Regions from separate parts of the Rhizobium sp. NZLR1 genome, predicted to be linked through region 2. Evidence: predicted binding sites of a transcription regulator. Region 2 holds the regulator's gene; the other holds the start of a gene.
What was found. Region 2 encodes LexA, which represses DNA repair genes until DNA is damaged. Its sites were predicted from a motif close to TGTTCNNNNTGTGTTCNG; they were not measured.
Positions count from the first base shown of each region.

Region 1: the regulator LexA is predicted to act here: its motif matches at 1,068-1,085, upstream of J3O30_RS01700 (YifB family Mg chelatase-like AAA ATPase).

Region 1 is NZ_CP071632.1:336,820-340,232, forward strand. Features, by position in the region: gene gshB (glutathione synthase) at 51-998, shown strand; gene J3O30_RS01700 (YifB family Mg chelatase-like AAA ATPase) at 1,175-2,707, shown strand; gene cysK (cysteine synthase A) at 2,854-3,413, opposite strand, start outside.
Region 2 is NZ_CP071632.1:2,127,175-2,130,587, reverse strand. Features, by position in the region: gene kdsA (3-deoxy-8-phosphooctulonate synthase) at 1-83, opposite strand, end outside; gene J3O30_RS10645 (VOC family protein) at 80-976, opposite strand; gene lexA (transcriptional repressor LexA) at 1,174-1,893, shown strand; gene J3O30_RS10635 (ComEC/Rec2 family competence protein) at 1,874-3,413, opposite strand, start outside.

The DNA.
Region 1 (3,413 bases), 1.8 Mb from region 2:
TTTGATATCTCTCCGACCTACATCTGTCCGGCATTCAGCGAGGGACGGAAATGGCCAAGATCACCAATGTAGCGGTCCAGATGGACCATGTCGCCGGCATCAATATTGCAGGTGACTCCACCTTCGCCATGAGCCTGGAAGCGCAAGTGCGCGGCTACAGGCTATTCCATTATACGCCCGAGCGCCTGAGTTTTCGCGACGGCAAGCTCTATGCCAGCGTCGAGCCGATGCTGCTGCGCGATGTCAAGGGCGATCACTTTGAACTCGGCGCGCCGGAGCGCGTCGATCTTTCGACCATGGATGTCGTGCTGCTGCGCCAGGACCCGCCCTTCGACATGGCCTATATCACTTCGACGCATCTGCTCGAGCGCATCCACCCGAAGACGCTGGTCGTCAACGATCCGGCCTGGGTGCGCAATTCGCCGGAGAAGATCTTCGTTACCGAATTCGCCGACCTGATGCCGAAGACGCTGATCACCAAGGATGCCGCCGAAATCCGCCGCTTCCGCGACGAGATGGGCGACATCATCTTGAAGCCGCTCTACGGCAATGGCGGCGCCGGTGTCTTCCATTCGACCCGCGACGACCGCAACCTATCGTCGCTGCTTGAGATGTTCGGCCAGCTTTTCCGCGAGCCCTTCATCGCCCAGCAATATCTGCCCGACGTGCGCAAGGGCGACAAACGCATCATCCTGGTCGACGGCGAATTTGCCGGCGCCATCAACCGCGTGCCGGCCGAACATGACAGCCGCTCCAACATGCATGTCGGCGGCCGCGCCGAGGCGACTGAGCTGACGCCGCGCGAACAGGAAATCTGCGACCGCATTGGCCCAGCGCTCAGAGAACGCGGCTTCCTGCTCGTTGGCATCGATGTGATCGGCGATTACATGACCGAGATCAACGTCACCTCGCCCACAGGCATCCGCGAGGTCAAGAAATTCGGCGGCGCCGATATCGCCAGTCTGCTCTGGGATGCGATCGAGCGCAAGCGCGGCTAAGCTTGGCGCGCGAGCCACCCGCGCCTGCTATGACCGGGCACAACTCCGGTCACAGTCTACATCTGACTATGTTCCCATCGTGTTCTTGTTTTATTCCTGTTTCCATGCCAGATTGCAACTGCTGGCCCGGAAGGGTTGCGGGCGGTATAAGAGTTTGCGGGCAGGGGGATGGGTTTATGGTCGCGCGTGTCAGTACGGTGGCATTTCAGGGCATCGAAGGTGTGCCGGTCGAGGTCCAGGTCATGGTCGCTCCCGGCAAAGTCGGCATGCAGATCGTCGGCCTGCCTGATAAGGCGGTGGCCGAAAGCCGCGAACGTGTGCAGGCCGCCCTTCACGCCTCCGGCCTGGCGCTGCCGGCCAAGCGGGTGACCGTCAACCTGGCGCCGGCCGATCTGCCGAAAGAAGGCTCACATTTCGACCTGCCGATCGCGCTGGCGCTGATGGCGGCGCTCGGCGCCATCCCTGCCGATGCGCTGGCGGAGTATGTCGTCGTTGGTGAACTCAACCTCGACGGCACGATTGCCGCCATATCGGGCGCGCTGCCGGCGGCGATCGGCGCCAATGGGCTCGGCAAGGGGCTGATCTGCCCGGCCGAAAGCGGCGCCGAAGCCGCCTGGGCCGGCGCCGAGGTCAATATTCTCGCACCCCGCAGCCTGATTGCCCTTGCCAATCATTTCCGCGGCACGCAGGTGCTCACCCGACCGGAGGCATCGATCCGCGCCAATGCCGCCAACCTGCCGGACCTTGCCGAGATCAAGGGCCAGGAAAGCGCCAAGCGGGCGCTCGAGGTAGCAGCCGCCGGCGGCCATAATCTCTTGATGGTCGGCCCTCCCGGTTCCGGCAAGTCGATGCTGGCGTCAAGACTGCCGTCGATCCTGCCGCCGCTCTCGCCCGCCGAGCTGCTCGAGGTTTCGATGGTCCATTCGATCGCCGGCCAGCTCTCCGGCGGCAAGCTTTCCGACCGCCGGCCTTTTCGCACGCCGCACCATTCCGCCACCATGGCCGCCCTCGTCGGCGGCGGCATCCGCGCCCGGCCGGGCGAGGCCTCGCTTGCCCATCACGGTGTGCTCTTCCTCGACGAGTTTCCCGAATTTACCCCGCAGGCGTTAGATGCGCTGCGCCAGCCGCTCGAAGGCGGCGAATGCGTCATCGCCCGCGCCAATCACCGCGTCTCCTATCCGGCGAAATTCCAGCTGATCGCAGCGATGAACCCCTGCCGATGCGGCATGGCCGGCGAGCCCGGCCATACTTGCGCCCGTGGCCCGCGCTGCATGAGCGATTATCAGGCCCGCATCTCCGGCCCGCTGATGGACCGCATCGATATCCGCATCGACGTGCCGGCCGTCTCCGCCGCTGATCTGATCCGGCCGATGGCCGCTGAGGCCAGCGCCGACGTCGCCCGCCGCGTCGCCCGCGCCCGCGAGATCCAGCAGGAGCGCTTCGAGGCCGCCGGCGCAAAGGGCATCGGCACCAATGCCCGCTGCTCCACCGCAATGATCGAGAAACTCGCCGAACCCGATGCCGGCGGCCTGCAGCTGCTGCGCGACGCCGCCGAAAAGATGAAATTCTCCGCCCGTGGCTACCACCGCGTCCTCAAGGTCGCCCGCACCCTCGCCGACCTCGACGGCAAACCGACGGTCGGCCGCCTCCATCTCGCCGAAGCGATTTCTTACCGCATTGCAGGGGAGAGGTTGACGGCGGCGGCGTGAGGATAGAAGCGAATAGGAAGTAGCGAATAGCGAATAGTTAAGTGCCTTGCCCGTCACCAAGCAGGCCTTCATCCTATTCGCTATTCGCTATTCGCTATTCGCTATTCGCTATTCGCGCTATTCGCGCTATTCGCGCTATTCGCTATTCAGCTACCCAGCCCTTCAAACAGCGCCGTCGACAGATACCGCTCCGCGAAGGACGGGATGATGATGACGATGTTCTTGCCGGCGTTCTCCGGACGGCTGCCGACTTTGATGGCGGCGGCCAGCGCCGCGCCCGAGGAGATGCCGACCGGCACGCCTTCGAGCCTTGCGACCAGGCGCGCCTGTTCGAAGGCCTCGTCGTTGGTGACGGTGACGACCTCGTCGTAGATGCCGGTGTCGAGGATTTTTGGGGCGAAGCCGGCGCCGATGCCCTGGATCTTGTGCGGGCCGGGATTGCCGCCGGAGAGGATCGGTGAATCGGCGGGCTCGACGGCGATGATCTGGATCTCGGGTTTGCGGCTCTTCAGCACCTGGCCGACGCCGGTGATCGTGCCGCCGGTGCCGATGCCGGAGATGAGGATGTCGACCGTGCCGTCGGTGTCGTTCCAGATTTCCTCGGCCGTGGTCTTGCGGTGGATCTCGGGATTGTCCGGATTTTCGAACTGCTGCGGAATGACGGCGTCGGGAAGCGACCCTGCCAGTTCCTCCGCCTTGGCGATGG
Region 2 (3,413 bases):
AGCGACAGGCGGCCGGTATTGGAAAATGTGACCTGGCCTGCGCCCTCGCCGATCCTGACTTCGGAATTCGTATCAGTGCTCATCGTGTTTCCTCGAAGGCGAAGAGCGTGCCCTGCCCGGGCGCGGGCTTCACCAGAATGCGATTGTTCTTGCGCGTGTAGGTCACTCCGTTAGCAGCCAAATGCGCTTCTGTCACGGCAAGATCGGTGACGGCAAAGAGGATAGCCCGGCCGCGCAGGCCGCGGTCGGCGGATGCGACGGCGATCTCGAAATAGGCCTCCAGCCCTTCCGGCGTCATCAGGCTGATTTTCGCATTCGGCGCCGCGATATTAACGCCGAAACCGGTTTTCTCGACGGCCGATTGCGCCGTTGCAAGGCTGACGAAGGCGGCGAATGCAGAGGGGTCCGGCGCGCAAAGCGCGATCTCGGCAATGCCGGTGACGCCATTGGCATGCGTCTCTAGCGCACCGCGATCGGCCGGCAGAGGATTGATGCGCTCAACACAGAAGAGGAAGAAATCCGGCGCGCGCAACTCAGCGGCAAAGGCCAGCTTGAAGCCGGCCATGGTCTCGGAACCGTCCGGCATTTTCATCGGCCGGCTGAACTGCAGCATGTCGCCGGCGCTCGATCCGCTGCCGACGAAGCTCCGATGAGCGCGGCCGGCATCCCCGGTGCCGAACGCCACCGCCGAAAGCCCCTCCTCGCCACAGCGGAAGCGGAAGGCCCGATTGCGGGCGGTGAAGACATTGCCTTGCCGCGCCGATGCCTCGCTCTCCTCGCGGCTGGCGATACCGAGCGGCTCCAGATAGGTCTTGTCGGCAAAGAAGACGCAGGCATTCTCCGTTCCGAAGGGATGGCGGGCATCGGCGGCAACGGTGAAGCCAAGCTTGCCGAGCCTTTCGCGCGCCAGGTCGATATTGACAACGGGCAGCACGACATGATCCAGCGGGTGCGGTTTGGCCGAGTGCTCGTTCATGATATCCCTCCCTGAAACGCCAAGAGGGTGCGACAGCGCCACCTTCAATGCAAGACATGTGCGCCAATCCGGCGAATGAAAATAAAAAACTCAACGAGTTGGCGGCAAGTTTTACGGAAATTTAGCTACTTGCGGAACACATATGGAACATATAGTGTTCTGTTCTGGATTTGTTTCAATCAAGGGGTCACACGTCGATGCTCACGCGCAAACAACAGGAGCTCCTGCTTTTCATTCATGAGCGCATGAAGGAATCCGGCATTCCGCCCTCTTTCGACGAAATGAAGGATGCCCTGGATCTGGCCTCGAAATCCGGCATTCATCGTTTGATCACAGCGCTTGAAGAGCGTGGCTTCATTCGCCGCCTACCGAACCGCGCCCGGGCGCTCGAGGTCATCAAGCTTCCGGAGGCCTACAGCCCGAGCATCCAGCCCCGGCGCGGCTTTTCGCCAAGCGTCATCGAGGGCAGCCTCGGCAAGCCGCAGCCGGTCGCCGCCCCCGCTCCTGCAAAACCGGTCGCCGATAACGGCAACTCCGTCTCCGTGCCGGTCATGGGCCGGATCGCTGCCGGCGTTCCGATCTCGGCGATCCAGAATAACACCCACGACATCGTCGTTCCCGCAGACATGCTCGGCTCCGGCGAACATTATGCGCTGGAGGTCAAGGGCGATTCGATGATCGACGCCGGCATCTTCGACGGCGACACGGTAATCATCCGCAACGGCAGCACCGCAAGTCCCGGCGACATTGTCGTTGCCCTGGTCGATGACGAAGAAGCGACGCTCAAACGTTTCCGCCGCAAGGGCGCCTCGATCGCGCTGGAGGCTGCCAATCCGGCTTATGAGACCCGGATTTTCGGGCCGGACCGCGTCAAGGTGCAGGGCAAGCTCGTCGGCCTCATTCGCCGCTATCACTGACATTGGAGAGGCCGGATTCGGCAAAACTGTTGCTGCGCCAGTCATAGGCGCGATGGCGCTTCCATGGGCGCGACAGGGTTTCGAATGCGGTCACGACCTCCAGGCCGGCATCGGCGAAGCGCAGCTCGACGGAGCCAGTCCTGCGCAGCGTCTCACCGGTAAAGAGCGTCGCTCCTGATCGGCAGCTGTTGAACCGCAGGCGGACCGACGTCACGACGATATCCGCCGCGTCGCAAGCCGGACCGAGATAGGCAGCGTTGTCGATGACGGCAACCACATGACCATTGCCGAGCCTTGATGTGCACCAGGCCTTTTTGACGCAGGAAAAGCGGTTTGCTTCACCACCGGCGACAGCCGCCCGCATCGCCGCCCTCGCTTCATTCTGCTGATCGCGGGAAAGCCTGACGCGGCGGTCGTCTCCCTCCGGCGGGACAGCGGGACCATCCAGCATTTTCGGCGGGAAATGCGTCGGCAGGACAAGTGCTCTCTGCCACTGATCGAAGATGAAATCCGGCGGGTTTTCGCGGTTGGAAGCGATTGCCGCAGCCGCGACCACTGCGACGAGACTGCCATCCTCCGAAATCACCAGATCCGGCGCCCGGGGAAGCGGCAGAAGCAGCACGCCGAGCGTAGAGACGGCGATAATCGATGTGCCGATATGGCGCAGCCGGGTGCGCAGCAGCGTCAGCAGCAGAAAGCCGGCCACGGCGACAGCGAAATACCAAGCCGGCAAGCGGCCGATGCCGATATCACCGCCCCAACCGGACACCGTTTTGGCGACCGCAATCACCAGGTCGAGGCCGAGGCCGACCACCTTCCAGAGCGGAACGTCCAGACCGAACGGCATGAGCAACATCGCCAGCAGCCCGGCCGGCATGACGATGAAGGAGATGATCGGCATCGTCGCGAGATTTGCCGGCAGCCCGTAAGCGGTCAGGCGATGAAAATGTTCGATCGAAAACAGCGCCGTGGAAAAACCGCCGATCAGCGAGGTCAGGAAGACGCCGCCGAAGAAGCCGGCGACGGCAACGACCGGTCGGAAGACCGGCAGTTTCAGCAAGGCGTTTTCGCGGACGCGCCGGTCCTTCCACAGTTGATAACCCGATACGAGTGCCAATGTCGCGGCAAAGGACATCTGGAAGCTCGGGCCCAAGACTTCGGACGGCGAAATGGCGATGATGACGAGCGCCGAGAGAACGACATTGCGCAGGCTGATCGACGGCCGGTCGAAGAAGACGGCGACCAGCATGATCGCCATCATGATGAAGGCACGTTCGGCCGAGACCCCGAAGCCGGAAATCAGGTAGTAGGCGGTGACGGCGCTGAGCGCGCCGGCGGCGGCGATCTTCTTTGTCGGATAGGCCTGAGCGACGCCCGGAAAAAGGCTGAGCAGCATCCGGAAGCCGACGAAGAAGATGCCGGCCGACAGCGCCATGTTGAGGCCGGAGATCGCGACAATATGAGCAAGGCCGGACTGGCGCAGCGCCTCCGTCGTCGCATTCGAGATGGCGCGTCGCTCG